Sediminicoccus sp. KRV36: one gene and its partner. The protein of the gene in region 2 interacts with the protein of the main gene of each other region in a pairwise test. Links are inferred from orthologs where the notes say so. Each region holds a gene or a part of one and is shown on either strand. Other genes may lie near its edges. The genes, in order: LHU95_RS19410 and LHU95_RS20220.

The links.
Region 1: the proteins of LHU95_RS20220 (region 2) and LHU95_RS19410 interact in binary tests that used the Escherichia coli proteins (3 or more experiments, as listed by UniProt). The link is inferred for Sediminicoccus sp. KRV36 from one-to-one orthologs.

What each region holds. Positions count from the first base shown.
Region 1 is NZ_CP085081.1:4,091,216-4,105,194, forward strand. The notes cover bases 4,859-7,840. They hold LHU95_RS19410 (acyl carrier protein), read right to left. Parts: upstream 6,480-7,840; coding sequence 6,237-6,479; downstream 4,859-6,236. Other genes in these bases: fabF (beta-ketoacyl-ACP synthase II), read right to left, coding at 4,914-6,197; LHU95_RS19415 (flagellar motor protein MotB), read left to right, coding at 6,796-7,840. Also shown: LHU95_RS19375 (creatininase family protein), read left to right, coding at 1-767; cysK (cysteine synthase A), read right to left, coding at 849-1,811; LHU95_RS19385 (Rrf2 family transcriptional regulator), read left to right, coding at 1,914-2,360; LHU95_RS19390 (RecX family transcriptional regulator), read left to right, coding at 2,509-3,072; LHU95_RS19395 (AzlC family ABC transporter permease), read left to right, coding at 3,069-3,773; endolytic transglycosylase MltG, read right to left, coding at 3,876-4,835; more of LHU95_RS19415, read left to right, coding at 7,841-7,845; flagellar motor stator protein MotA, read left to right, coding at 7,842-8,708; LHU95_RS19425 (PaaI family thioesterase), read left to right, coding at 8,731-9,174; LHU95_RS19430 (GNAT family N-acetyltransferase), read right to left, coding at 9,184-9,639; LHU95_RS19435 (ATP-binding protein), read right to left, coding at 9,636-10,940; LHU95_RS19440 (penicillin-binding protein activator), read right to left, coding at 10,994-11,983; rsmI (16S rRNA (cytidine(1402)-2'-O)-methyltransferase), read left to right, coding at 12,151-13,044; LHU95_RS19450 (hypothetical protein), read left to right, coding at 13,176-13,907; LHU95_RS19455 (methyltransferase domain-containing protein), read right to left, coding at 13,958-13,979. UniProt on the Escherichia coli protein: Carrier of the growing fatty acid chain in fatty acid biosynthesis.
Region 2 is NZ_CP085081.1:4,246,972-4,260,957, forward strand. What follows is about bases 6,247-9,235. They hold LHU95_RS20220 (alpha/beta hydrolase), read left to right. Parts: upstream 6,247-7,363; coding sequence 7,364-8,107; downstream 8,108-9,235. Other genes in these bases: LHU95_RS20215 (2,5-dihydroxypyridine 5,6-dioxygenase), read left to right, coding at 6,333-7,367; LHU95_RS20225 (acyl-CoA dehydrogenase family protein), read left to right, coding at 8,172-9,235. Outside these bases: LHU95_RS20175 (MFS transporter), read left to right, coding at 1-366; LHU95_RS20180 (PRC-barrel domain-containing protein), read left to right, coding at 479-1,237; LHU95_RS20185 (sigma-70 family RNA polymerase sigma factor), read left to right, coding at 1,453-1,998; LHU95_RS20190 (tripartite tricarboxylate transporter substrate binding protein), read right to left, coding at 2,559-3,542; LHU95_RS20195 (RidA family protein), read right to left, coding at 3,559-3,948; LHU95_RS20200 (hypothetical protein), read right to left, coding at 3,945-4,577; LHU95_RS20205 (Hsp33 family molecular chaperone HslO), read right to left, coding at 4,574-5,521; LHU95_RS20210 (MarR family transcriptional regulator), read right to left, coding at 5,728-6,204; more of LHU95_RS20225, read left to right, coding at 9,236-9,434; LHU95_RS20230 (AMP-binding protein), read left to right, coding at 9,434-10,768; LHU95_RS20235 (ketopantoate reductase family protein), read right to left, coding at 10,752-11,684; LHU95_RS20240 (efflux RND transporter periplasmic adaptor subunit), read left to right, coding at 11,747-13,369; LHU95_RS20245 (ABC transporter ATP-binding protein), read left to right, coding at 13,366-13,986. UniProt on the Escherichia coli protein: The physiological role of BioH is to remove the methyl group introduced by BioC when the pimeloyl moiety is complete. It allows to synthesize pimeloyl-ACP via the fatty acid synthetic pathway through the hydrolysis of the ester bonds of pimeloyl-ACP esters.

The DNA of each region.
Region 1 (13,979 bases), 160 kb from region 2 along the record:
TGCGTTGGGAAAGACGAACCGGCCCTGAACTCAAGGCCCTGGCGGAGCAAGGCGCCTTGCCCGTGCTGCCGATCGGCAGCCTGGAGCAGCATGGCCCGCATCTGCCGGTCTGGACCGACAGCTTCATCGCGCATGAACTCTGCGTGGCGGCGGCGAAGCTCGCCACCGACATCCCCGCCATCGTGCTGCCGCCGCTCTGGACCGGGCTGTCCGAGCATCATCTGCCCTTCGGCGGCACCATCACGCTGGACCACGCGACGCTGCATGCCGTGCTGCGCTGCGTCGTGCGCAGCCTTCAGGCCCAGGGCTTCACGCGGCTGCTGATCGTGAACGGGCATGGCGGCAATATTGATCCGCTCCATGTCTCGGTGCGCGAACTCGCGCATGAATTCGGCATGGCGGTGGTGGTGACGACCTGGCCGAATGTGGCCCCGGTCGAGATCGCGCAGACACTCACCACCCAGGCCGGCATCATGCATGCCTGCGAGGGCGAGACGGCGCTCTGGCTGGCGCTGGACCCCGGGCAGGTGCGCCAGGACAAGATCGAGGAAGCGGCCGGCGGCAATGCGGGCGTGCAGGCCCCGGCCGGCTATTCGCGCTTCTACAGCTTCGCCGAACGCGCGCCCCGCACCGGCGTGAAGGGCGACCCGCGTGCCGCAACCGCCGAGAAGGGCCAGGCGATGATCAGCGCCATCGCCACCAACCTGGCCCAGGCGATGCGCGACCCGGTGCTCTGGACCAAGCCGGAGCGCGTCTGGGACGTGTAGCAGGCTGCCGCAAAAGCTCCGCGACGGGAACGAGGGGACAGCCGCCGGGGCGATGCCACGCGCCGGCGGCGGGCCTCCCGGCTAAAGGCCCTCGAACAGCTCGGTCGAGAGGTAGCGCTCGGCGAACGAGGCCGCGATGCCCAGGATCAGCTTGCCCTCCATCCCCGGCTGCCGCGCCAGCCGGATCATCGCGTGCAGCACCGCACCCGAGGAAATGCCCACCGGCACGCCATCCAGCCGCGCCACCTGACGCGCCGCGGCGAAGGCCTCGCGCTCGGCCACGCGTTCCACGCCATCGAGTCCGGCGAGGTCCAGCACGCCGGGACAGAACCCGGCGCCGATGCCCTGGATCCGGTGCGGCCCCGGCTCATCGCCATTCAGCACGGCGCTTTCCGCCGGCTCGATGCCGATGACGCGCAGGCCGGGCTTGCGCGGCTTCAGCGCCCGGGCGATTCCGGTCAGCGTCCCGCCCGTGCCGATGCCGCCCATCACCACATCCACCTCACCCGCCGTGTCCCGCCAGATTTCCTCGGCCGTGGTGCGGGCATGGATGGCGGGGTTGGCGTCGTTGTCGAATTGCCGGGGCATCCAGGCGCCCTTGGTCCGGGTCACGATCTCCTCGGCGCGGGAAATCGCCCCGGCCATCCCACGCTTGGCCGGCGTGAGTTCCAGTTCCGCCCCCAGGAGCTTCAGCATCTTGCGCCGTTCGATGGACGCGCCGTCGGGCATCACCACGATCAGCCGATAGCCCTTCGCCGCCGCCACGAAGGCCAGCGCGATGCCGGTATTGCCCGAAGTCGGCTCGACCAGGACCGAGCGTTCGGGCGCGATCAGCCCGGCCGCCTCCGCCGCCTCGACCATGGCGAGGCCGATGCGGTCCTTCACGGAGCCGGCCGGGTTGAAGAATTCCAGCTTGAGGGCCAGCCGCGCCCGCAACCCCTCGGCCGCCATCAGCCGGGGCAGCAGCACGCTGGGCGTCTCGCCCACCGTTTCGAGGATGCTGGCGCGCAGGCGGTGGCGGGATGGGGGCGATTCGGCGTCCATGCCACGCCGATAGCATAAAGCGGGCCGCTGCGGCGCCGCCGGCATTGGATTTTTCCGTGGCGCGCGCTATTTTCACGCCGCCCCATGGGAGAATTGCGGATCATGCTTCTGCGCCAGGATCGCGGCCTGCTCGCGCTGGACATCGCGCTCGACATCGCCTTCCACGCCGGGCGTGGCGGCGAGGTGACGGGTGCGGCCGAGATCGCCGAGCGCCTGGGTGCCGCGCGGCGCGGAATCGAGCCGCTGCTGCAATCCCTGGTGCGCGCGGGGCTGCTCGATTCGCTGCGTGGCCCGCGCGGCGGCTACCGGATGGCGCGCGCCCCGCGCGAAGTGCCCCTGACCGACATCATCGCCGCCGTGACGGAGGATGAACCCGTGGCCGAGCCGCCCGGCAAGCTGGCCAGCCTGGTCACAGCCCCCCTCTGGCAGGAGTTGGAGACCGCGACGGCCAAGCGCCTCGGCGCGCTGACGCTGGAGGATCTGCTGAAGCGAGCGGCGGCGGCGGGGCTGCGGCGGCCGGTGACCGAGCCCCTGCATTTCGTGATCTGAGCATGGGCTGGCCCATGGGTTGGTCTGGTGGCGAGGGGCTTTGTCCCTCGCGCTCCCCGGCAGGGGACCCGTTCCCTGCGCCCAGCTTCGATCGAGGCTGCAGGCAACTGCGTTTCCTGCCGGGTCATCTGGTGGGCAGAACCTCTCAATGAGCAAGATCACCGAACCCGCCCTGCGCGACGCTGCCCTGGCCCACCTCGCCCGCTTCGCGACCACCGAGGCCGGGCTGCGCCGCGTGCTCGGCAACCGCATCCGCCGCTGGGCCCGCGCCGCCGCTGAGGAGGGCCAGGACCCCGACGCCATCGCTGCCGCCACCACCACCGCGCTCACCCAGGCCGCAGCCATCGCGGCGCGGCTGGTGCAGGCGGGTGCCGTGGATGACGCGGTCTTCGCCCAGGCCCGCGCGCGGCGGCTGCGTGGTTCCGGCCGTTCGGCCCGGGCCATGCTGGCGCATCTCTCGGCCAAGGGCGTGGCGCGCGAGACCGCCCGCGCGGCCCTCGACCATGAGGATATGCCGGGCGAATTCACCGCCGCCCTGATTCTCTGCCGCAAGCGCCGCTTCGGCCCCTTCGCCGCCGCCGCGCCCGAGCCGCCGCTGCGGCAGAAATGGCTGGCCAGCCTGGCCCGCGCCGGCTTCAGCGGTGAGGTGGCCCGCCGCGCCCTGGCCACATCCCGCGCCGAGGCCGAGGCCCTGCTGGCGGAAGCCCGGTGAGCGGCTCGCGCATCGTCTTCACCCGCCAGGGCTTCTGGCGCGGCGTGCGCATTTCGCTGCCGATGGTGCCGGCCATGGCGCCGTTCGGGCTGATCGTCGGCGTCCTGGCCGATTCGCGCGGACTCTCCTGGCTGGAGACGGTGTTGATGTCGGCCCTCGTCTTTGCCGGAACCAGCCAATTGGTCGCGCTGGAACTCTGGACAGATCCGGCGCCGATCCTGGGCGCCACCCTGGCCGCTTTCGTCATCAATCTGCGCCTGGCGCCCATGGGGGCGGCACTGGCCCCCTGGCTGGATCGGCTGCGCGGGGTGCGGCTCTGGGGCACGCTGGCCACGCTGGTGGATAACAGCTTCGCCGTCTCGATCGCCGATCAGCGGGCCGGCGGGCGGGATGCGGCGCTGCTGCTGGGCGTGGGGCTGACCTTCTGGGTGTTCTGGATGGCCGTCACGGGCCTGGGCCACGCGTTTTCCGGCCTGATCGCCCTGCCGCCGGGACACCCGATCTTCTTCGCCAGCGTGGCCACGCTGATCGCGCTGATGGCGCCGCTCTGGCGCGGCAAGTCGGAGATTCTCCCCTGGGCCATGGCAGCCGTCGCGGCGGTCACGGCTTCGCATGTGCTCGGGTTGGGGCAGCCCTGGCCGGTGCTGGCGGGGGCCATCCTGGGCGCCGGGGCGGGGGCATGGCGGGATCAGGTGAGGTAAGGGGGGAAGGCCAGGGCGCTGCCCTGGACCCGCCGGGGCCGGGGGCCCCGGACCCCGTTTGTCAGTGGGGTTGTATGTGGGGCTGGGTCGCCTTGGCGGCCGTTAACGGAGTGCGCGCCAGCGCGCCACGTTGCGGTTGTGCTCCTCCAGCGTCCGCGCGAAGGCGTGTCCGCCCGTGCCGTCGGCCACGAAATAGAGAAACTCCGTCTCCGCCGGGCGCGTCGCGGCGCGCAGCGCCTCCCGCCCGGGTGAGGCGATGGGGGCCGGCGGCAAGCCGCGGATGCGGTAGGTGTTGAAGGGATGCGCCTGGTCCAGATCGGCCCGCGTCAAGGGACGGTCCAGCGGCAGCCCCTGGCCGGGCACATAGGCCACGGTGGGATCGGATTGCAGCATCATCCCGCGCCGCAACCGGTTCACGAAGACGCCGCCCACCAGCGCGCGCTCGCCGGCCACACCGGTCTCGCGCTCGATGATGGAAGCAAGGATCAGCGCCTCGCGCGGGTTCGCCAACGGCAGGTTGGGCGCGCGGGCGGCCCAGGCCTCGGCCAGGGCGGCATCCATCGCGGCCATGGCCCGGCGCGCCACGGCCGCCCGCGCATCGCCCCAGGAATAGGCATAGGTCTCGGGCAGGGCAGCACCCTCGGCAAGGGGCGGCACATCGCCCACCAGCCCCTCGACGCGTTCCAGCAGGGCCGTGATCTGCCGCGCCGTCAGGCCCTCGGCGATGGTGAAGCGCCGCTGCACCATCCGCCCTTCGCGCAGGATGCTCAGCACCGCGCGGAGGGAGGCTTGGGCGGGGAAGGGAAATTCGCCGGCCCGCAGCGGGCCCTCAGCCCGGGTCCACCAGGCGGCCAGGGCGAAGATGCGCGCATCCGCGACCACACCGGCCTCGCGCAGCGTGCTGGCGATGGCCTCCGTGCCGCCGCGTGGAATGACGACGGCGCGCGGTTCGGCCAGGGGGCCGTCATGGTGCAGCAGGTTCCAGCCGGCCCAGCCCGCGCCGGTGCCGAGCAGCGTGAGCGCCAGGAGCGCCACGCCCGCCAGCTTCATCAAGCGCCGCATGGGGCCCTAACGCATGCCGGCTTGCCGGCAAGGCTGTTCCAGCCCGGTGCCAGCCGAGCCGTGCGAAGCGCCCACGACCTAAGGCGCGCCGCGGAACACCACGGAGGCATTGGTGCCGCCGAACCCGAAGCTGTTGGACAGCGCCACGTCAATCCGGCGCTGCTGCGCCACCTTGGCCACGCGATCAATCGGGCTCGGGCGGGAGGGGTTTTCCAGGTTCAGCGTCGGCGGCGCCACATCATCGCGCACGGCGAGGATGGAGAAGATCGCCTCCACCGCGCCCGCAGCACCCAGCAGATGGCCGGTGGCGGATTTGGTGGACGACATGGCGAGGGACTTCGCGTCATCGCCGAACATGCGCTCGACGGCCGAAAGCTCGATATCATCGCCGAGCGGCGTGCTCGTGCCATGCGCGTTCACATAATGCACATCGGCGGGCGCCAGGCCGGCATCGCGCAGCGCCGCCTTCATGGCACGGAAACCGCCATCGCCATCCTCGGCCGGCGAGGTGATGTGATAGGCATCGCCGCTCATGCCATAGCCGATCACCTCGGCATGGATGGTCGCACCCCGGGCCTTCGCATGCTCGTATTCTTCGAGCACGAGGACGCCGGCGCCCTCGCCCATTACGAAGCCATCGCGATCCGCATCCCAGGGGCGGGAGGCGGCGGTGGGCGTGTCGTTGAACTTGGTCGAGAGGGCGCGTGCGGCGCAGAAGCCGCCAATGCCCAGCTCGCAGATCGCGGCCTCGGTCCCGCCGGCCACCATCACATCGGCATCGCCCAGGGCGATCAGCCGCGCTGCGTCACCGATGGCGTGCACGCCGGTGGCACAGGCCGTGACGGCGGAATGGTTGGGGCCCTTGAAGCCATAACGGATGGAGACATGCCCCGACGCCAGGTTCACCAGCGAGGACGGGATGAAGAAGGGCGAAAGCCGCTTGGTGCGGCCCGAGGCCACCAGCAGCGCCGCCTCCTGGATCGTCTCCAGGCCGCCAATGCCCGAGCCGATCATCACGCCCGTGGCACAACGGCTCGGCTCATCCTCCGGCATCCAGCCCGAAGCCTCGATCGCTTCGACCGCCGCCACGAGGGCGAGCTGGATGAAGCGGTCCATCTTCTTCTGGTCCTTGACCGGGATCCACTCGCTGAGGTCGAGCCCCGAATCGGCCTTCATGCCGGCCGGCACCTGCCCCGCGATCCGGGCCGGAAGGTCCTTCACGTCGAAGGCCTGGATGTTGGAGATGCCGCTCTCGCCGTTGATCAGCCGCCGCCAGACATGTTCCACCCCAAGCCCAAGCGGGCTTGCGATTCCCATGCCGGTGACGACGACGCGGCGCGGTGCGAAGCCCTGCGCGAACACGTGCGTTCCTATCCCTAACGGGGGGTCAAGACCGAGAGGTCAGGCCGCGGCCTGCTGCTTCTCGATGAACTCGATGGCGTCCTTCACGGTCTGGATCTTCTCGGCCGCGTCATCGGGGATTTCCACGCCGAAGGCTTCCTCGAAGGCCATGACCAGCTCGACCGTGTCGAGGCTGTCGGCGCCCAGATCGTCGATGAACGAAGCCTCGGCCGTCACCTTGGCTTCCTCGACGCCCAGGTGCTCGACAACGATCTTCTTAACCTTGTCCGCGGTCTCGCTCATGTATCTGCTCTCCTGATGCCGGCCGCCCCATGGGTCGGTCCGGTGTAGATTCCCTGCGGCCCCGCCGGCACGGCCCGAATGGCGTGACGCGCGGGTTACCATGATCATGCGGGGCGGACTAGGCCGCTCCGCCACGGCTGGCAAGCCCGGAACGGGGGAATTATCCGCGTTGGCGCGCCGCGCCGCCGTATCACTTCACGCTTCACAAGATTACGCGGCCCATTTGCCCCCCCGCTGGCGGCCCTGGCCTTAGCTCCTGGTTAACCCCGCACCGGCAGAATGCCCAAACGGCAGGACGCCGCTGACGGAGTGTGGCTTGGCCAAGCGTGGCAAGGGGGATGGCGGCATCACCGTCATCAAGCGGATCGAGGCGGGCGGGCATGGCCATCATGGCGGCGCCTGGAAGGTCGCCTATGCCGATTTCGTGACCGCGATGATGGCGTTCTTCCTGCTGATGTGGCTGCTCAACGCCACCACCGAGGAACAGCGCCGCGGCATCGCCGACTTCTTCAACCCTTCCAACGCTCTGGCCAGCGGCACCTCGGGCACCGGCATGCCCTTTGGCGGGATGACGCCGCACAGCGCGGGCAACATGGCCGCCGATACCGGCGCCATCCGGATCGAGCGCGGCCCCCGCCCCACCGAGCAGGAGATGGAAGAGGACGACACCGACCGCCCGGCCGAGCCCGTGCGACGCGTCCAGGGGCCGCCAGGCGATGAGGATGCGCGCTCAGAGCGGGTGGATTCGGTCAGCGCGCCAGCCGGCAACCCGCCCTTGGCCCACCTGGAAAGCAGCGGCCCCGCCAGTGAGGCGCACCTCCCCCTCACGGGCGAGGCGTTGCGCCGCCGCGAAGCCGCGCGCACCGAGCAGGAGCGCTTCGAGGATATGGCCGATGCGCTGCGCCAGACCTTCCTGGCCGATCCAGCCCTCGCTGAGCTGGCGCGGCAGGTGCTGGTGGAAATCACGCCCGAAGGGCTTCGCGTGCAGCTCCTGGAGGCCGATGGCCAGCCCATGTTCGCGGCGGGCGGCGCGGCCCCGACCGAGCGCGCGCGCCAGATGATCCAGCGCGTCGCCCAGGCCGCCGCCCGCCTGCCCAATCCCATCCAGGTCACCGGCCATACCGACAGCACGCCCTTCCGGGGTGGCGGCGCGCGCAGCAACTGGGATCTCTCGGCCGAGCGCGCCAATGCCACCCGGCGCCTGCTGAGCGAGGCGGGTGTGGCGGAGGCCCGCATCCGCGGCGTCACCGGCATGGCTGACCGTGATCCGCTGCTGCCGCAACAACCCCAGGCCGCCGGCAACCGCCGCGTCGCCATCACCCTGCTGCGCCAGGCCGAGGCTTTCGGCACGGGAGGTGGCCGATGACCCCCATCGCGGGCTTCGTCTTCCTGCTGGTCACCGTATTCGGCGGCTACACCATCGCCGGGGGCAAGTTCGGCATCATCATGAAGTCCCTGCCCTATGAGATGCTGATGATCGGCGGCGCCGCCATTGGCGCCTTCATCATGGCCAACTCCATGCATGACGTGAAACACGTGCTGGGCGGCATCGGCAAGATCCTCAAGGGGCCACGCTTCAAGAAGGCCGACTACACCGACCTTCTCTCGTTGCTCTACTACTTCGTCCGGCTGGCCCAGACCAAGGGAGCGATGGCGCTGGAGCCGCACATCGAAAAGCCCGAGGAAAGCCCCGTCTTCAGCAAGTTTCCCAAGATCCAGAAGGATCACCACGCGACGGACCTGATCTGCGACTATCTGCGCATGGTCGGCATGAATGCCGATGATCCGCACCAGATCGAGGATACCATGGCGCGCGAGCTCAAGAAGCTGAAGGAGGAGGAGTTGCACCCCTCCCACGCCATGCAGAATATCGCCGATGCGCTGCCCGCACTCGGCATCGTCGCCGCCGTGCTGGGCGTCATCAAGACCATGGCCTCGATTGACCAGCCGCCCGCCGTACTGGGCGGGATGATCGGCGGCGCGCTGGTCGGCACCTTCCTGGGCGTCCTGCTGGCCTATGGGCTGATGGGGCCGCTCGCCTCCCGCCTCAAGGGCGTGGTGGAGGAGGAGGCCGCCTATTACGAGGTGATCCGCGCCGTCATCGTGGCGCATCTGCACGGCAATGCGCCGCAGGTCTCGGTCGAGACGGGGCGCAAGGTCGCTCCCTCCTTCCTGATGCCGAGCTTCAGCGAGACCGAGACCGCCCTGCAGGAGCTTTCCATCGCCTGAGCCAGGCGCCATGGTTCGCGCGATGGAACATCTGCCAGACCATATCCGCGCCCAGGCGCTCTCGCCCTTCCATGACTTGCTCGGCATCGAGATGCTGCACTGGGAGGAGGGCCTCGCCCGCCTCATCTGCGACCCCGGCCCGCAGCACGCCAACCGCTCGGGCATCGTGCATGGTGGCGTGATGCTGGCCCTGCTGGACCAGGTGAATGCCTTCGCCGGGCTCTATTGCCCCACAGCCGGCCGCAAGCGCCACGCCGTCACACTCGATCTCGACACGCGCTTCACCGGCCAGGGCAAGCTCGGCCACCGGCTGATCGCGGAGGGGCGGCTGGTCAGCGCCGGCCGCAACATCTTCTTCGCCCGTGGCGAGGTGAAGGACGAGGCGGGGAACCTCGTGGCCTTCGGCGCGTCCACGCATCGCTACCGGGCGGGCAGCCACACGCTGGAAGGCGTGCCGGCGGCGTGAGGCGCTGACCTACAGCCTCCTCTCCAGGAAGCGGCTGATCGGCGAGGCCTGATAGCCAGCGAAGGGGAGGCATTCCTGATAGCCGGCGCGGCGATACAGCGCCTCGCCCTCCAGGTTGCGGATGCCGACCTCCAGGCGCAGGAGCGCGATCCCGCGCCCGCGGGCCAGCGCCTCGGCGCCGCGCAGCAGGGCAAGTCCGACGCCCTTTTTCCGATGCGCCGGCTCCACCACCATGCGCTTCAACTCGGCCACGTCATCCGGCCCCTCGAAGACGGCGCAGCAGCCGACCGCGACGCCCGCCTGCCGCGCGACGAGAAGATGGATGCCCGGCGCGTCCAGCGTCGCGGGGTTCAGGCCGCGGCGGGGCTCGCCCGGGTAGAGCGCCGCCGCGATCTCGTCCGAGAGGCGCAGCAGCGCGGCCACTTCCGGCTGGCGCGGGATTTCCACAACAACCGTGACGCTCAATTCGCCGGCACCCAGACCCGAAAGGCCGAGCCCCCGCCGAGCTCACTCTCAATCGCCAACTGCCCGCGATGCCGCGTCAGGATGTGCTTGACGATGGCCAGCCCGAGCCCGGTATTCCCCGCCCCCCGGCCACGGCCCTTGTCCACCCGGTAGAAGCGTTCCGTCAGGCGGGGGATGTGTTCCTTCGCGATCCCCGGCCCGTCATCGCGCACGCTGAACGCCACGCCCTCCCGCGTGCCCAGCCGCGCCGCCTCGGCCGAGAGGCGCACCTCGGCCTGGGCATGGCGCAGCGCATTGTCCAGCAGGTTGCGCGCCACCTGGCCGAGCTGATCGGCATCGGCCGGGCTGGCGGTGAGGGGGCCCTCGGGCAGGGCCAGCACCAGGCGGATGCCGCGCGCGGCGTAAAGGGGTTCCATCGCCGCGGCTTCGGCGCGCAGCAGGCCCAGCAGCTCCGCCTCGCCCTCCGGCGGCTGATGCTCGCTGACCTCGACGCGGGAGAGGCCGAGCAGATCGTCAATCAGCCGGCGCATGCGCTCGGCCTGTTCGGCCATGATGCCGAGGAAGCGCTCCTGCGCGGCCGGATCATCGCGTGCCGGGCCGCGCAGGGTTTCGATGAAGCCCATCACGCTGGCCAGCGGCGTGCGCAATTCATGGCTGGCATTGGTGACGAAATCCACCCGCATGCGCTCCACCGCGCGCGCCGCCGTGCGGTCGGTCAGCATGATGACCAGGCAGCCGCCATCGGCCAGGGGCGGCTGCATGAGCAGCACCTGGCCCGAAAGCTCCCGCGTGACGGCGCCGGGCAGCACCAGCTCCACAGCCTGGGGCGTGTTCTCGGCCAGGCTGCGATCCATCGCCGCGGCCATCACGGGGTGGCGCAGCAGCGCGCCGAGATCCCCGCGCACCAGCCCCTCGGCCAGGCCAAACAGCCGCCGCGCGGCACGGTTGGCGCGCAGCGGGGCGCGATCCGCCGCGAGCACGATCAGCGGATCGGGCAGCGCTTCGACAATCGCCTCATCGGCGGCGCGCAGCTGCACCACCAGCGCCGCGCGGGTCTGCAGCGAGCGGGTGAGGCGGGCCAAACCCTCCTCGATTTCGCCGATGGCCGGCAGGCGCGGCGCCGGCAAGGGCGCGCTGAAGGGGCCCTGCTCCTCGGCGGCGCGGCGCAGCGCCGCATTCAGCCGCGCGACACCCGCCAGCCAATACCAGGCGAGCGTGAAGCCCGCCGCGAGGCAAAGCGCGAGGGCGCCCATCCCGACCAGCGGCGCCACTTCGCCCAGCGCGACCAGCGTGCCCAGCACGCCCACCGGGACGCCGGCGATGAGGGCAGTGGTCCCGGCCAGGCGGATGGGCGTCAGCTGCCGGGGCCTCCGGGCAGCGGGGCCGGCTGCACCAGCTCCGCCTCGCCCCCCTGCCGGATGGCGAAGACGGCGAGGCCACGGGTGATTCCGCCAGCCTCCAGCAGCCGCACCGGGCCATCGGCGCCCATGAAGGCGGCCCCGACCGGCGGCGCGCCCTCCCGCGCGGAGCGGGCGGCCAGCGCCACGGCGTCATAGGCGGCACCGGCAAGGCGCGGCGCGCGCTCGTTGAAGGCGGCGTCATATTGCGCATCGAAGCGCGCGCGGCCCACCGGATCGGGGCCGGGGAACCAGGCTCCGATCAGCGCGGGCTCATTGCCCAGGCTGCCATCCGTGACCCAGAGATTGGTGCCGAGCAGGCGCGGCGCTCCGGCCGGGAAGGCGGCGGCGATGGCATTGCCGGCCGCGCGCGCACCCGGGCCGCCATAGCCGATCAGCACCGCCTCGGGCGGGCTGGCCACAAGCTGCTGCGCCGTGGCGGCCATGTCACCGCGATTGGAGGAGAGCAGGATGAGCGGCGGCGGCGCGCCCAGGTTTTGCGCGGCGGCCCGCAGCGCCACGGCCAGGCGCTGGCCGAAGGCGTCGTCGGGCGCCATCAGCGCGAAGCGACGAAGCCCGCCCTCCGCGGCTGCGGCGATGATGCGGCGCACCTGCTGCGAGGGGGTGACGCCGAGCACCCAGACGCCCGTGCCGGCCTGCGTCTCATCCGAGGTGAAGGCAAAGACCGGCGCCCGGCCACGCGCCTCGCCCACGGCCTGGGCGGTTTCGGCCAGGGTCAGCGGCCCGGCCAGCGCCACGGCGCCATCCGCCAGCGCCGCCTGGGCCGCGCGGGCCGCGCCGGCGGGCGTGCCGCGTGTGTCGCGCGGCAGCATCTCGACACGGCGGTCGCCCTGGTCGAACAGCGCGAGCTGCGCGGCGTTCAGCATGGCCTGCCCCAGTGGAGCATTCCCCCCGGTCAGCGGCAGCAGGAGGCCGACGCGCAGCATGGGCCCCTCGGGCCGCGGTGTGCCGGCCGTCCAGGGCTGGATCCCTGCTTGCGGGCGGCGGAAATCCGGCCCTGGGGGTTGCGGGGCGCAGCCGATGAGAACAAGACACCCCACAAGCACCAGAGACCCAAGGTGCTTCAGACGCCGGGAGGCCAGGGCGACCCCCCATGGAATTTGACGACGCATCCCCAACACCTTCCTCCCCCCCGCCGGGCCTGACCCCGGGTTTGACACTCGTGGCCACGCCCATCGGCAACCTGGCGGATTTCTCGCCCCGCGCGCAGAAGGCCCTGGCCGAAGCCCGCGCCGTTCTGTGCGAGGATACGAGAGTAACCTCCAAACTGCTCGCGCGGCATAGCATTTCCACGACGCTGCTGGCTTTGCACGACCACAATGAGGAAAGCGAGGCCCCGCGTTTGGTTGCACGGCTTCTTGCGGGCGAAAACCTGGCCCTGGTCAGTGACGCGGGCACGCCGCTGGTGTCGGACCCCGGCTTCCGGCTGGTGCGGGCGGCGATCGCGGCGGGGGTGCATGTGACGGCGATCCCCGGCCCCAATGCGGCGGTGATGGCCCTCACCCTCTCCGGCCTGCCGCCGCATCCCTTTCTGTTCCACGGCTTCCTGCCGCCGAAAGCCGCCGCGCGCGCGGCGGAGATTTCGCGGATCGCCGGGATGGAGGCGGCCGGCCTCGCCACCACGTTGATCTTCTACGAAGCCCCGCACCGCGTGGCCGAGGCGCTGGCCGCCCTGGCCGAGGGGCTGGGCGCCGATCGTCCCGCCTGTGTCGCGCGCGAACTCACCAAGCGCTTCGAGGAGGTGCGGCGCGGCTCGCTCGCCGAACTCGCCGCGCATTATGCGGCGCATGAGGCCCGCGGCGAGGTGGTGCTCTGCGTGGGGCCGGCCCCGCCACCCGCCGAACCCACGGGCGATGCGCTGGATGCGGCGCTGAAATCCGCCATGGCGCGGATGACGCTGCGCGATGCGGCGGCCAGCGTGGCCGAGGCGACGGGCCTGCCGCGCAAGCGGGTCTATGCGCGAGCGCTCGAATTGGCCGGGGCCTGAAGGCTGGCGCCCAGAGTTGTTGCGGGTCCCGGGTTCTTGAAGGGTCGTGAGTTCCTGCGGGGTCGCTGAATTCTTGCGAGGTGGGGCATTCGGAGGATAATGCGGCGCGCGCCCCGCGCAGGGAGGTTTGCATGTCCTCACGCCGCCAATTGCTGCTCACTCCCTTCGCCGCCAGCGCCCTGGCCGGCAGCGCCCATGCCGAGGAGCGCAGCGCGCTCACCGGCACCTGGACGGTCACCGTGACCGGGGAGGAGCGCTTCCGCACCTGGATCGTGCAAGGCATCCAGGGGCAGGATCTGCAGAGCACCTATGGCTGGCACGATGGCCGCCAAGCCCCGGTGCGGGCGAGCCTGCAAGGACGGCCCGGCCAGCGCGCGCTCTTCATGATCACGCCCGCGAATTCGGAGATCGAGGCGCGGGAAGTGGCTCCTGGCCGATTCGAGGGAAGCTTCAAGACTGCGCGCGGGCGGAGCGCCACCATCAGCCTGGTGCGGGAGAGCGAGAGCACCACCCCGCCCGCCCAGCTTCCCACGGCCAGAACCGGGCGCTTTATCGTCTATATCGGTGCCCCGGATTGTCCGGCCTGCCGCCTCTTTGAAACACCTCTCTACATGGGCCATTACGAGCGCTCGCCGGAGGGGCGCGCCATCCCACTGCGCCGGATCACCGCCTATTCCTACCGGAACAACAAACAGGCTGATTGGCCGGCCGATCTCGCCTGGATGCCGGACCGCATCCGGCAGAACGGCACGCCGCTTTTCCTGGCGGTGAGCGGACGCAGCATCGTTCATTCCTGCTCCGGCCTGACCCGTTGGGAGGCGGATATGCTGCCGCTGGTGCGCCGTTGGGCCGGCATGGCCTGACGCTGAGGGATTTGCGCCAGGTTTTCGCCACCCGGCGCGAAATCCATGCCTCACCGATCCGGCATGGCGCCG
Region 2 (13,986 bases):
CGCTCGATCATCCTCGGCTGGTATTTCCTGCTGCCGCCCACGCCTGAATCCACGCTGGTCTTCGCGGCGCTGATGGGGCTGCTCTGGCTCGGTGTCGGGCCGCTGGTCTCGGGCATGGTGGCGGAGATGTTCGGTCTGCGCTGGCAGGCCATGATCCAGGGCTTCGCCTTCTTCAGCCACCAGCTGGGCAGCTTCCTGGGCGCCTATGGCGGCGGCGTGATCTTTGACGCGATGGGCAGCTATGACCTGGCCTGGAAGCTGGGCGTGGCGATGGGACTGACCGCGGGGGTGGTGCAGATCCTGGTGGCCTGGCCCCGGCATCCCCTCGGACGCCCCCCTGAGCGGCAGAGAGCGCTGCCCGCCTGACGGGATGGCGCTTTCATCCGCGTCGCAGGCAACTTTCTTGCCGCTGGGCGCTTGAAGCTGTGGCACCGCGCGGCACCCCGCCGCCTTTGCCCCATCCTTCAAGGAATTCGCCATGACCTCCCCCGATACGCGACGCCTGAACCTGCTGCCCGTCACCCTGGCCGCCGCCATGGCCCTCACGCCCATGCTGGCCAACGCCCAGGCCGATGGCACGCCGGGCAACCCCGCCAGCACCGCCATTGGCCGAACGATTGATCGAGCGACGGGCACGCCCACCATCCCGGACGGCGCACCCGGCAACCCGCCCGGCACCGCCCTCGGCCGCGCCGTGGATCGCGCCACCGGCACGCCCACCACGCCCGATGGCACCCCGGGCAATCCGGCCGGCACGGTGGTGGATCGCGCCGCGAACCGCGCCGCGACGGCGGTCCAATCGGCCACGCCCGCGCCCACCGTGGCACCCACCGCAGCACCGACCGCGGCGCCCAACGTGGCACGCACCGCGACGCCCACTGCGGCACCCACCTTGGCGCCCCCCGCCGGCATGACGCCGGGCGCCGCGGCCATCGCCCGCCCGCGCCTCAGCCAGCTCATCGGCGGGCATGTCTATAATGACCGCAACGAGCGGATCGGCGAGGTGGATGAGATCCTGCTCTCGGCGCCCGGTGGCCTCGCTTCCAATTCCGGCACCGGCCCCACCGCCATCATCCAGGTCGGCGGCTTTCTCGGCATGGGTGGCCGGCTGGTGACGCTGCCGCTGGGCGATCTGCGCTGGAACGCCGAGCGCGAACACATCGTCATGCCGGGCGCCACCAAGGAATCCCTCGCCGCCCGTCCGGCCTTTGAATATGTGATGCTGCGCGCGCGCTGAAGCTTCTCGACGCGATGCTGAACGGAGCGGCGCGGGGCAACCCGCGCCGTTTCCATGTCCGCCGCCGACGCGTCCCCCGCGGACGATGCCACAGGAATCCAGGGCCGGCCGAGACGCGCATGCAACGATGACGCCAGGCCCGCGTTTCTTTCGTCATGAGAAGTGAAGCGCCCACGTCACCGTGCCTTCCCCTCCCCTCCTTCCAGGCGCTGCTGGTGGCAAGCCTGCCCGTGCTCCGACAGCGCGCCCTCTCCCTCACGCGGCACAAGGCCGATGCCGAGGATCTGATGCAGACCGCCATCGCCAGCGCCCTGGCCGCCGAAGCGTCATTCGAGCCGGGCACGAATTTCCGCGCCTGGATGACGCGCATCCTGCGCAACCGCTTCTTCTCCAACCTGCGCAGCCGCCGCGAGACGGTGGAGCTGGAGCACGCCCCGGCCGGCGCGCTCAGCCGCAGCGGCGGGCAGGAGGAAAGCCTCGCCATGCAGGAACTTGCCCGCTGCGTGGCTGTGCTGCCACGCGAGCAGCGCCGCATCCTGCTGATGATCACCGTGGACGGCCTGTCCTACACCGAGGCCTCGGAGCAATTGGGCGTCGCCGTGGGCACGCTGAAATGCCGCGTCTTTCGCGCCCGCCGGCAGTTGCGGATGGCCCTGCTCGGGCAGGATGAGCCCGCAGCGCCCGGCAAGCCCGAAGCGCTTCATCCAATGGCTTCGGCGAGGCCCGCCAGGGCACGGCCGGCGCTGGCCGTCGCCGGATGATGGCGCGCTTTTCGGTGGCATCGCCGGGGCCGGCCAGCCGGGCCGCGGCTCCGGTCTCCATGGGGGCAAGCGCATGTTTCTGATACCCAGCCCCATCCGCCCGAATGGCTCCGCCGCCACGGGCAACATGGCTGCAGCGGGGAACACGATGATCACGCCTTCAGGATCGGGCGCGCACAGCCCCCTTCGCCGCCCGTCTCGCCGCGGCAAGGGGCGCGGCCCCGCCCGGCCTCATGATGAATTCGACCAATGGCTGGATCTTCGCCTGCGGGAGCTTTTTGCCGAAATCTCCGGCGACCCGCTGCCGGCCGAACTCCTGGCCCTGATCAGCAGCGAGCCAGCAGGCTCCATCCGGGATCAGTCGGCCGGTTAGTTTCCCGAAAGGCCCGCAGACCGGGCGCCGCAGAACCGGCCCGGCCCGCGCGCTGAGCGACTTCCATGCGGGCCTGGACGGCTCCCGCCGCGCCGAAGCAGGGAAGGCGGGGCGCGGTCTTAGAGCGAGAGACACTTCCCGCTTCTGGCGGCCTGAGAGGCACGCCTGCCGCAGGGCCCTGCCGGCCTTACTCCACGCGGATATTCCGTGCGCGGATCACCTGGCCCCAGCGCTCGAATTCCTGCGCGGTAAAGCGCTCCATCTCCGCCTGCGAATTACCGACGGCCACCAGCCCTGCCGCGGCCATGCGGGTGATGACGGGCGGATGCGCTACCGCTTCGCGCACGGCGGCACCCAGGCGCTCCATCGCGGCCGGCGGGGTGCCGGCCGGCACGGCGATGCTGCCCCAGCTCTGCACAGTGGCATCGGCGAAGCCGGCTTCCGCGAAGGTCGGCGCACCCGGCAGCACGGCGATCCGCTCCGGCCCACTGGTGGCGAGGGCGCGAATGGCGCGCGCCCGCACCTGGCCGATGGAGGAGGCGGGCTGGTCCAGCATCACCTGCACCGTGCCGTTCACAAGATCGGACATGGCCTGGCCCGAACCGCGATAGGGCACATGCACCATCTGCGTGCCCGTCACGGCCATGAACAGTTCCGTGAAGATATGCGTGCCAGACCCGACGCCCGAGGTGGCGAAGCTGAGCTGCCCCGGCCGCGCCCGCACATAGGCCACGAATTCCTGCAAGGTCTGCGCCGGGATGGAGGGGTGGATCACCACGATCACATCCGTCGTGAAAATCTTGGAGAGGATGGTCAATTCGCGTCGCACATCCACCGCGCGCATGAGGCCCAGATGCGGTGCCTGGGTCATGACGCCATTGGTGGCGACCAGCATGGTGTAGCCATCGGGCGCACTGCGCGCCGCGGCCTCCACACCGACGGCACCGCCCGCGCCGGTGCGGTTTTCCACCACCACCGGCTGGCCCAGGGTATCGCTCAGCCGCTCGGCGATGATGCGGCCGCCGACATCCGTGCTGCCGCCGGGCGAAAACGGCACGATCAGCCGCAATTGCCGGTTGGGCTGCCAGCCCGTCTGGGATGCGGGCTGGGCGGTGGCCGCCAGCGGCAGCAAGCCGGGGGCAGCCAGCAGGGAACGGCGGGTCAGGCGCATGGTGTGGCTCCGGGTGTCAGAGGGCGGCGAAGGCTTCCGCCTCCACCTCGACGACAAAGCGCGGATGCGCAAGCCCGGCGACGATCAGCAGCGTGCTGGTCGGCGCATGGCCCTCCATCGCGAGGTCCCGAGCGGCGCGCCAGGGGGCGACCAGGGCGGTGTCGGTGAGAAAGACGGTCAGCTTGACGATCTGCGCCGGCCCCATGCCATGCGCCGCGAGCAGCTTGCGCAGATTGGCCAGCGCGAGGGCGATCTGTTCCTCGCCCGAATCCGGGATCGTTCCATCGGGGGCGATGCCCACCTGCCCCGAAAGCACCAGGCGACGGCCCGGCCCTTCGACCAGGGCCGCATGCGAATAGCGGGAGGCAGGGGCCAAGACGCCCGGCGGGTTGGAGAAGGTGATCATGTGCGGGGCAACTCCTCACGCGCGACGGGGGGCGGGGCGGGCGCCGTGCCGTCCACCACATAGGGGCGCAGCGCACGGCGGATCTGGAATTCGAATTCCGTGTTCAGGTCGAACATGGTCTGGCGCAACAGGCTTTCCGCCCCGGCGCGGCGGGCCGCCGCGGTGCTCTCCACGCTGCGCGAACGCTCGGCCGAGGCCTCGGCGAAACCGAGCCTGCGGTCCCCCGCATCCAGGATATCCACCCGCGCGGTGAGCTGGCACAGCAGCCGCTCACCCGGATCACCGGCGAAAAGGCCGCTGCCGGCCGCGTTGCGCGTGCGGATGATCTGCGCGCGGGTGACGCCGAAACGCGCGCGATGCTCGGTGCCGAAGGCGGCCAGTCGGTCCCGGCCCATGATCCGCACCGCCTCGGCCGGGCTTGGCTGCATGTCGCGCCCCACATCATTGGGGCCGGGCATCGGCATGCGGTCCTCGATGTCGATGCGCGACACATCGAGGCGGATCTGCGTGAGATGCGTGTACCCGATCGGCGGCCCATCGGCCTGGGGCGGCGGCGGCGTCCCGGCGCATGCGGCCAGCGGCAGAAGCAGCAGGAGGCGGCGTTGCGGCATGATGTCCCCCGGTTTCATGTGTCTGTCCCGCGAATCCCGTCGCGGTTGAAGCGAAAACCATAATTGCAGAATTCGCAGGTCATGGTGATGACCCCGGATTCGGCCATGTGGTCCAGGTCAGGGACCGAAAACCCCTCCAGCACCTGCGCGAGGCGCGAGCGGGAGCAGCGGCAGCCATAGGCCAGCGCGCGCGACTGCCCGACGGCCAGGCCCTCCAGCGCGAAAAGCCGGTGCAACAGCCCCTCGGGCGGCAGCGCGTCATCCAGCATCTCCGCCTCGGTCAGGGTGCCGGCCAGCACGATGGCGGTGCGCCACGCCTCATCCTGGGCTTCCTCGTCGAGCTCCTCGCCGATGCCGCCTTCGCCCGCCACGCGCTCCATGATGAAGGCGCTGGCGCGCCAGCCCTTCTCGGTCTGGGCGCAAGCCAGGCGCAGATGCGTGCGCAATTGCTCGGACGTCGCGAAATAGGTGCCGGTCATCTCCGTCAGGTCGCCGCCCTCGATGGGAACAATCCCCTGGTAGCGCTCCATCTCATCGCCCTGGTCGCAGGTGAAGGCGAGGTAGCCACGGCCCAGCAGGGCGCGGGCGGAGACATTCTTGCCGTATTGCGCGAGCTTGCCGGCATCAACGCGGATATAGCCGCGCAGCTCGCCCTGGTCGGTGCAGTCGCTGATCAGCATGGAGATCGGCCCATCGCCTTTGGCCTGGACCGAGAAGCTGCCACGGTATTTCAGCGCGGAAGCGAGGCCCGCCGTCAGGGCCAGCGCCTCGCCCAGCAGGCGAATCACAGCATCGGCCCCGCTGTGGCGCGTCAACAGCGCATCGGCCAGCGGGCCGAGCCGGACAAGGCGGCCGCGCACCGGCTTGCCGTCCAGGTGAAAGGGCGTGACGCCGCGCGGCACGACAAGGTCGGGCACGGGCGGGCGGTCATGATCGAGGAAATCGGGCGTCGGTTGGGTCACGCCCCAGGATTAGACCAGACCGGACGGGCTTGCGAGGCTCAAGCGGCGCGAAAACCGCGGTCGCCGCGGGAAGCCCCACCTCGGCTCGGTGCCTGGTCCTGGTGGCACGCGCCCTCAGCGCGTGACCAGGACCAGGATCTGCACAATGGCGGAGACAACCAGCAGGATCAGGATGATCCTGCCGAGTTGGCCCTGATCCGGCAGTTTCAAGCGGCCAGCGCGCTGCGGCGCACCTTGGGCGGCTTGACCATCATGGCGCGCAGCAACTGCTTGAGCTGGGCCTGGTCGATCGCCGGGAAGCGGGCCAGCACCTCGGCCTCATGCGCCTTCGCCGCCACCAGCAGATCCTTCACCATGTGCTCGCCGCGCGGCAACATCTGGATGCGGACCACGCGGCGGTCCCGCTGGTCCGGCATGCGCTTGACGATGCCATCACGCACCATGCGATCCAGCAGCTTGGTCATGGTGGGTTGCTGCAGCAGGCAGGCCTCGGCCAGGCCGGTCACCGTCTCGCCCGGGCTGCCCGACAGCGTGGCGAGCACGCGCCAGACCGGCACGGAAACCCCTTCCTTGCGGAGCTTCGCATGGAATTCGCTTGAAATGGCGTGCGACCCTCGCGCCAGCAAATACAGCAGGTAGTCGTCCACGAAACGATCAGAATTGGGCGCAGCGGATTCCATCATCAACCTCGGTTTAATGCTTCACTGGAATGGATTCTGATCCGGTTTCACGGGCATGCAATTACGGGAAATTACGGATGCCTGACATATGAAATATCATCTGTTATCCTGGTTCGATCCGGAGGCCCAACATGTCCCTCACCACCCTGGAACCCGCCTGGATTTCGGCCTTTGAGGCCGTTTTCCGCCGCTGCAACCTCGCCCCGGGGGAGCTGGCCTGCCTGCTGACGGAAAGCCGCTCCCGCCCCTTGAACATCGCCCTGGCTGAAGCGGCAATGGCGCGAATCGGGGCGAGATTCATCCGGATGTCTCTTCCAACGCCGCCGCAAACAGCGCCCGTGCCGGTCCGCTCCACCGGCGCATCCCGCGCCGTGGCCGGGCACCCCGCCGCGCTGGCGGCCCTCGCCGCCTGCCCCTTCATCGTGGATCTGACGGTCGAGGGGCTGCTGCACGCGCCGGAGCTGAAGCAGATCCTGGCCGCTGGCAGCCGCATCCTCATGGTCAGCAACGAACACCCTGACGCGCTGGAGCGCCTGGTGCCGCACGATGCCGATGAGGCAGTGGCCAAGGCCGCCGTGAAGCGGGCGCGGGCGGCGAAGCGCATGCATGTCACCTCGGCGGCCGGCACAGAGCTGCATGTGGTGATGGAGGGCGCACCCAGCGTCGGCGTCTGGGGCTGGACGGACCGGCCAGGCACCATCGCGCATTGGCCGGGCGGCATCCTCGTCGCCTTCCCGCGCGCGGGCTCGGTGCAGGGGCGATTGGTGCTGGATGCGGGCGATGTGAACCTTACCTTCAAGCGCTACATCCAGAGCCCCATCACCCTCACCATCGAGGCCGACCACATCACCCGCATCGAAGGCCGCGGCGCCGATGCCGAGATGATGCGCCGCTACCTGGCCGCCTGGAACGACCCCGCCGCCTATTCGGTCAGCCATGTCGGCTGGGGGCTCAACCGCCGCGCCCGATACGAGGCGCTGAGCTTCTACGACCGCGAGGACACCAACGGCACGGAACTGCGGGCCGTCGCCGGCAATTTCCTGTTCAGCACGGGTGCCAATGAATTCGCCGGCCGCTTCACCGAGGGGCATTTCGACATCCCCGTCTTCAACACCACCATCACCCTGGATGGCGAGGCGGTAGTGCGCGAGGGGGTGCTGCTGTGACGCCCGCCCCTAACCCCCTCTGGCCCACCCTGCTGCTGCACGGGATTGGCGGCCGCGCCGCGCTCTGGGCGGACAGCATCGCGGCCCTGGCCCCGCGCCCCGTCATCGCGATGGACATGCCGGGCTATGACGGCACGCGCCCGGCCCTGGCGAGCTTCGCAGCACTCGCCGATGCGGCGGTGGCGCTGCTCGATGCGCGTGGCATCGGCAGCGCCGATGTAGTTGGGCATTCCCTGGGTGGCATGCTCGCGCTTGAGCTGGCACTGCGGCACCCTGCTCGCGTGCGCCGTCTGGTCATCGTGGCAAGCTCCCCGGCTTTTGGCAGCCGTGACCCGGCCTTCCGCGAGGCCTTCCTCGCTGCCCGGCAGAAGCCGCTGGATGAGGGGCTGGGCATGGCCGGCGTGGCGCGCGCGCTGGTGCCCGGCATGCTGGGCCCGGCGGCCTCGGCCCAGGCCGCGCCGGCCGCCATCGCGGCGATGGGAAGCGTGGATGAGGCCGCCTATCGCATCACGCTCGCCACGCTCACCAGCTTCGACCGGCGCGCCGATCTGCCGCGCGTGGCGCAGCCCGCCCTGCTCATCGCGGGGGAGGCGGATGCGACGGCCCCGCCACGCGGCATGTCCCGCATGGCTGAGGCGATGCCCGATGCGCGGCTGGTGGTGATCCCGGGGGTTGGCCACCTGCTGCCGCTGGAAGCGCCCGAGGCGTTTCACGCGGCATTGCTGGCGTTCCTCGCGTGATCCGACAGCCACAGCATCACCCCTGAGCCGAAACCGCGCCCGCCTGGCCTGGAAGGATAGCGAGATGGACATGCCACTCCCCGTCAACACCGATGCGCCGATCTTCGATCCGCGTGGCTTCCGGCTGACGCCCTTCGAGGCCGAGCTCTGCGACCGGGCGCGCGAATTCGGCGCGCGCGTGCTGGCGCCGCGCGCCGCCCGCTGGGATCGCGAAGCCAGCTTCCCTACCGATAACTACGACGACATGCGGCGCGAGGGCTGGCTGGGCATCTGCATCCCCAAGGCGGAGGGCGGCATGGGGGCTGATTTCCGCGCCTATTGCCTCGCCGCCGCCGAGTTCGGGCGCTATTGCGGCGCGACGACGCTGACCTGGAACATGCATGTCTGCAGCACGCTCTGGACCGGCCTGCTGACCGATGACCTGGAGATGGAGGAAGCCACGCGCGCACAGCACCATGCGCGGCGCCGGCTGCACTACGCCAACATCCTGGAGCGCGGTGCCATCTTCTCGCAGCCCTTCTCCGAGGGCGGTGCCGCGGCTGCCGGCACCGTGGCGTTCGGCACCACGGCGACACCCGTGGAAGGCGGCTTTCGCATCAATGGCAAGAAGATCTTCGCCTCGCTCTCCGGCCACGCCGATTGCTACGGCATTCTCTGCACCGAGTTGCATGGCGCGGATCGGCCCTCGCGCCGGGACACGCTGTATCTCGCGATTCCGAAGGATGCGCCGGGCGTCTCCGTGGAGGGCGAATGGGACCCCTTGGGCATGCGCGGCACGGTCAGCCGCAACCTCATCTTCCAGGATGTCTTCGTCCCCGAGAGTGCGGCGCTGATGCCGCCCGGGCTCTATTTCCAGGCGGCCTCGCGCTGGCCGCACATGTTCATGACGCTGACGCCCACCTATATGGGGCTTGCCCAGGCGGCCCATGATTTCTGCGTGCGCTATCTGCGCGGCGAACAGCCAGGCACGCCGCCCGTGAAGCGCCGCATGTACCCGACAAAGCAGATCGCAGTGGCCGAGATGCGCATCATGCTGGAACAGACCAAGGCGCTCTGGTTCCAGGCCATCAGCGAGGCCGGACCTGATCCTTCGAAGGAGCAGATGCTGCGCGCCCTGGCCGCGCAAAACACCGTCATGGAGAACGCCAACGCCATCGCCGCCAAGGCGGTGCGCACCTGCGGCGGCCAGGCCATGCTGAAGACCCTGCCACTGGAGCGGATTTATCGCGACAGCCGCTGCGGTTCGCTCATGCTGCCCTGGACGGCGGAGTTGTGTGTGGACCGCATCGGGCGGGACGCGCTCTACGAAAAGGGCGAGGCGGATTGATGCAGGGCTTCGACCTCGCCACCCTCACACCGCTGATCGAGGCCGAGGAAGGCTTGTTGCGCGGCGAGGGCATCCGCGCCGGGGATCGCATCGGCTGGATCGGGCTGAACCATCCCTCCATGCTGGCTTGCCTCTTTGCCTGCGAGCGGATCGGCGCCGTGCTCGTCCCGCTGAACTGGCGCCTCGCCGCCGACGAGTTGCAATGGATCGCGCAGGATGCGGGCCTCGCCTTGCTGCGCGAGGGGCCGGCCGCGGGCTCTGTCACCCCGCACGCCATGCCGGGTTCGGTGCCCTGCGAGGCGCTGCTGATCGGCTATACCTCCGGCACCACCGGCCGCCCCAAGGGCGCCCTGCTGAGCCGCGCGGCGCTGCACGCCAATGCGGAAAATGCGCGCCGCATCTTCGAGCTGACGCCCGCTGACCATGTGCTGACGGTGCTGCCACTGTTCCATGTGGGCGGGCTGAACATCCAGACCGTGCCCGCGCTGCTGGCCGGCGCGCGTGTCACCCTCCTGCCGAAATTCGACCCAGATGGCTTCTTCGATGCGATGGAGCGCCTGCGCCCGACGCTGACGCTGCTGGTGCCGGCCGTGATGGCGGCGCTCGTGAAGCATCCCCGCTGGACAGGCGCTGATCTTTCCTCCCTGCGCGCCATCGGCGCCGGTTCCTCCGAGGTGCCGCTGCCGCTGATCGAGGCATTTCACGCGCGCGGCATCCCGGTACAGCAGGTCTATGGCATGACGGAGACCAGTCCCATCGCCATCGCGCAAACGCGGCAGGAGGCGCTGGCCGCGCCAGGCTCCATCGGCCGCGCCGCGCCGCTTTGCGAGGCACGCATCACCCTGCCCGATGGCCGCGAGGCACCCTGCGGCATCCCGGGCGAAATCGAGATCCGCGGCGCGAACGTCCTGTCGGGCTACTGGAACCGCGCCGATGCCACGGCGGAAGCCCTGCATGAGGGCTGGTTCCGCACCGGCGATGTCGGCCATCAGGATACCGAAGGCCGCTTCTGGTTCACCGACCGGCTGAAGCGCGTGATCATCTCGGGCGGCGAGAACATCTATCCGGCGGAGTTGGAGCGCGTGCTGGCCGAAGTGCCGGGGCTGCGGGAATACGCCATCATCGGCCGCGCCGATCCGCGCTGGGGCGAAGTGCCGGTGGCCGTCATCGTCGCCGGTCCCGAATTCAACGAGGCGATGATCGCCGCCCATTTCGAAGCCAAGCTGGCGCGCTTCAAGCATCCGCGCGCCGTGCTGCGCCTTCCGGCCCTGCCGCGCACGGCGCTCGGCAAGGTGCAGATCGAGAAGCTGCGCGCGCTTACGGAAGCCGGTTAGCCGCGCGCCTTTGCTCATAGCTGCCCGCATGCAGGGCGGCCGCGTCATGGATGGCGCTCTCCACCCCCGCGCGCGCCGCGGCCGCGGCGAGGAAGCCCAGGATATGCTCGCCCTCGATGCGATTGCCCGCCTCGATATCGCGGAGCATGGAGGTGGCGTAGGCGCTGGCCGGGTCGCTGAACAACGCGCGATACTCCGCCATGAAGCTCTCCGGCATCGGGTGCCCGTGACGTGCCGCGATGGCGGCGTTGCGCGCCAGCACCTCCTGCAGCCAGGCACTTCCGCCGGCGCGCACGATCTCGCCCACATTGGCGCGCATCAGCACCGTGCCGACCGCGCTGGTGCCCAGATGCACAAGCTTTTCCCACAGGCGCTGCGCGATATTCGGCACCGCCTTGGCCTCCATGCCGCGCGCCCTGGCGAAGGCGGCTTCCAGCGCCGCGACGCGCGGGCTCATCCCGCCGTCCATCTCGCCGAAGGTCAGCCAGCGCCAGTCATTCAGCTGCCGCACGACGCCCGAAGGCGTCAGCGTCGCCTGGATCTTGCACAGCCCGCCCAGCACACGCTCCGCACCGAAGCGCGCTTGCAGCGTCTCGATATGCGAAAGCCCGTTCAGCACGGGCAGGATGGCGGTGCGTGCATCCATGGCCGGCTCGATGCTGGCCATGGCATCCTCCAGGTCATAGGCCTTGCAGGTCAGCAGGATCACATCCCAGCCGGGTTGCAATGCCTCGGCCGTCACGGTCTTCACCGGTAGGCGCGCATCGCCGAAGGGGCTCTCGATCACGAGGCCCGCCTCGGCCAGCCTCGCCGCGCGTGCGGGCCGGACGAGGAAGGTCACATCGCCGCTCGCTTCGGCCAAACGGCCGCCGAAATAGCCACCCAGCGCGCCCGCCCCCAGCACCAGCACCCGCATATGACTTTCCTTTCCAATCGCGACATATGCGCGTTACACCCGGGCCATAGGTTCGGAAAGTCATGCGCCGCAAACTCATCCTGCTTGTCCTGGCCATCGCGCTGCTCGGCGGTGGCTATGTCTATGGCCGGCCAGCCATGGCGGCGCTGGGGCTGAGCTGGCCTGGCCAGGCCCAGGCCAATGGGCCGCGCCTCCGGCTGGCCAGCGCGGATCGCGGCCCGATCACGGCCGTCGTCTCCGCGACCGGCACGGTGAATCCGCTGGTCACGGTCATCGTCGGCAGCCAACTCTCGGGGCTGATCCGCGAATTGCCCGGCGATTTCAACCAGCGCGTCAGCACGGGCCAGGTGCTGGCGCGGCTCGATACGCAGCAGCTGGAAGCAACCCGCGCCGCCGCCGCGGCCGATGCGCTTTCCGCGCAGGCGGCCGTCGCCGTCGCGCGCGCCCAGGCCGAGCGCGCGCGCTCCGACGCCGAGCAATCCCGCGCCGCGGTCGCCGCCGCCCGGGGCGAGGCAAGCCGCGCCGAGGCCCTGCTGCGGGACGCCGAATACGAGGCCCGCCGCACCGAGGAGCTCCGCCGCTCCGCCGTCGGCACCACGCGCGATGCGGCGCGGGCCGGTTTCACCGTGGATGGCGCGCGCGCCAATGTCGCGATCCAGCTGGCGCAGATCGCGCAGGCCGAGGCGAACCTGATCTCGGCGGAGGCGACGGCACGCACCGCCCTCGCCCAGGTCGAGGCCGCGGAAGCGACGGCGCAGCAACGCGCGGCGCAGTTGCGGCAAGTCGAGGTCAATCTCAACTTCGCCACCATCCGCAGCCCGATTGACGGCATCATCGTCTCGCGCAGTGTGGATCTGGGGCAGACCGTCGCGGCCTCGCTGCAATCACCGACGCTCTTCACCATCGCCGCCAATCTGAGCGAGATGGAGCTGTGGGCCACGGTGGATGAAAGCGATATCGGCCGCATTCGCCCCGGGCAGAATGTCGCTTTCACGGTGGCCGCGCATCCCAGCGTCAATCTGCGCGGCACGGTGAAGGAAATCCGGCTGAGCCCGACCACGGTGAACAATGTGGTGACCTATACGGTCGTCGTCACGGCGCCCAACACAGATGGCCGCATGCTGCCCGGCATGACGGCGACCTTGCGGATCATCACCGATGAACGCACGGATGCGCTGCGCGTCCCCAACGCGGCGTTGCGCTGGCGGCCGGCCGGGGCCACGGCAGCGCAGGGCCAGGCGGCCCCACCCGGCAATCCGATGGAAGCCGCCCTGCGCGAGATGACCGACCTGACGCCCGCCCAGCGCCAGGAAGTGGAAGCCGCCGCACGCGAGATGCGCGAGCGCATGGCCGCCCTGCCCGGCGATCCCGAGGCGCGGCGCCAGCAGGCACAGGCCGCCCGGCAGCGCCTGCAATCCCGCCTGAACGCAGTCCTGACGCCGGAGCAGCGCGCCCGCCTCGCCGCCACGCGGGGCTCACGCCAGGCCGGCGGTACAGCCGGCACGGTCCATGTGGTGGAGGGCGATGGCCCGCCCCGCGCCGTGGCGATCCGCACCGGCCTGACCGATGGCAATGTGACCGAAGTAATCAGCGGTGATCTGCCACCCGATGCGCAGATCGTCATCGGCACGGAGCGTGCGGGCGCCGCGCCGGCGCGGGCGCCAACCACAAGGCCGCTGTTTTGACCGCCTTGATCGAAACCCGCGACCTGACGCGCCACTACCCCTCGGGCGAGGGCGTGGTGGCCGCGCTGGAAGGGCTCGACCTCGATATCGAGCCTGGCGAGTTCGTGGCCGCCATGGGGCCGTCGGGCTCGGGCAAATCCACCTTCCTCAATTTGATCGGCTGCCTGGATCAACCCACGCGCGGCCGCTACCGCCTGGCGGGGGAGGACGTGGCCGCCCTCGCGCCCGATCGCGTGGCGGCGCTGCGGGGCGAGCAGATCGGCTTCGTCTTCCAGAGCTTCAACCTGCTGCCGCGCTCGGACGCGCTCGCCAATGTCGAGATGCCGATGCTGTATCGCGGGCTGCCGCGCCGCATCCGGCGCGAGCGCGCCGCCATCGCGCTGGAGCGCGTGGGTCTGGGCGCGCGCATGCACCACACGCCCTCCCAGCTTTCCGGCGGGCAGCAGCAGCGCGTGGCGATTGCGCGCGCCCTGGTGAATGGCCCGGGGCTGCTCCTGGCCGATGAACCGACGGGCGCGCTGGACAGCCGCACCGGGCTCGAGATCATGGCGCTGTTCCAGGCGCTGAATCGCGCGGGCGTCGCCATTCTCTGCGTCACGCATGATGCCGATGTGGCG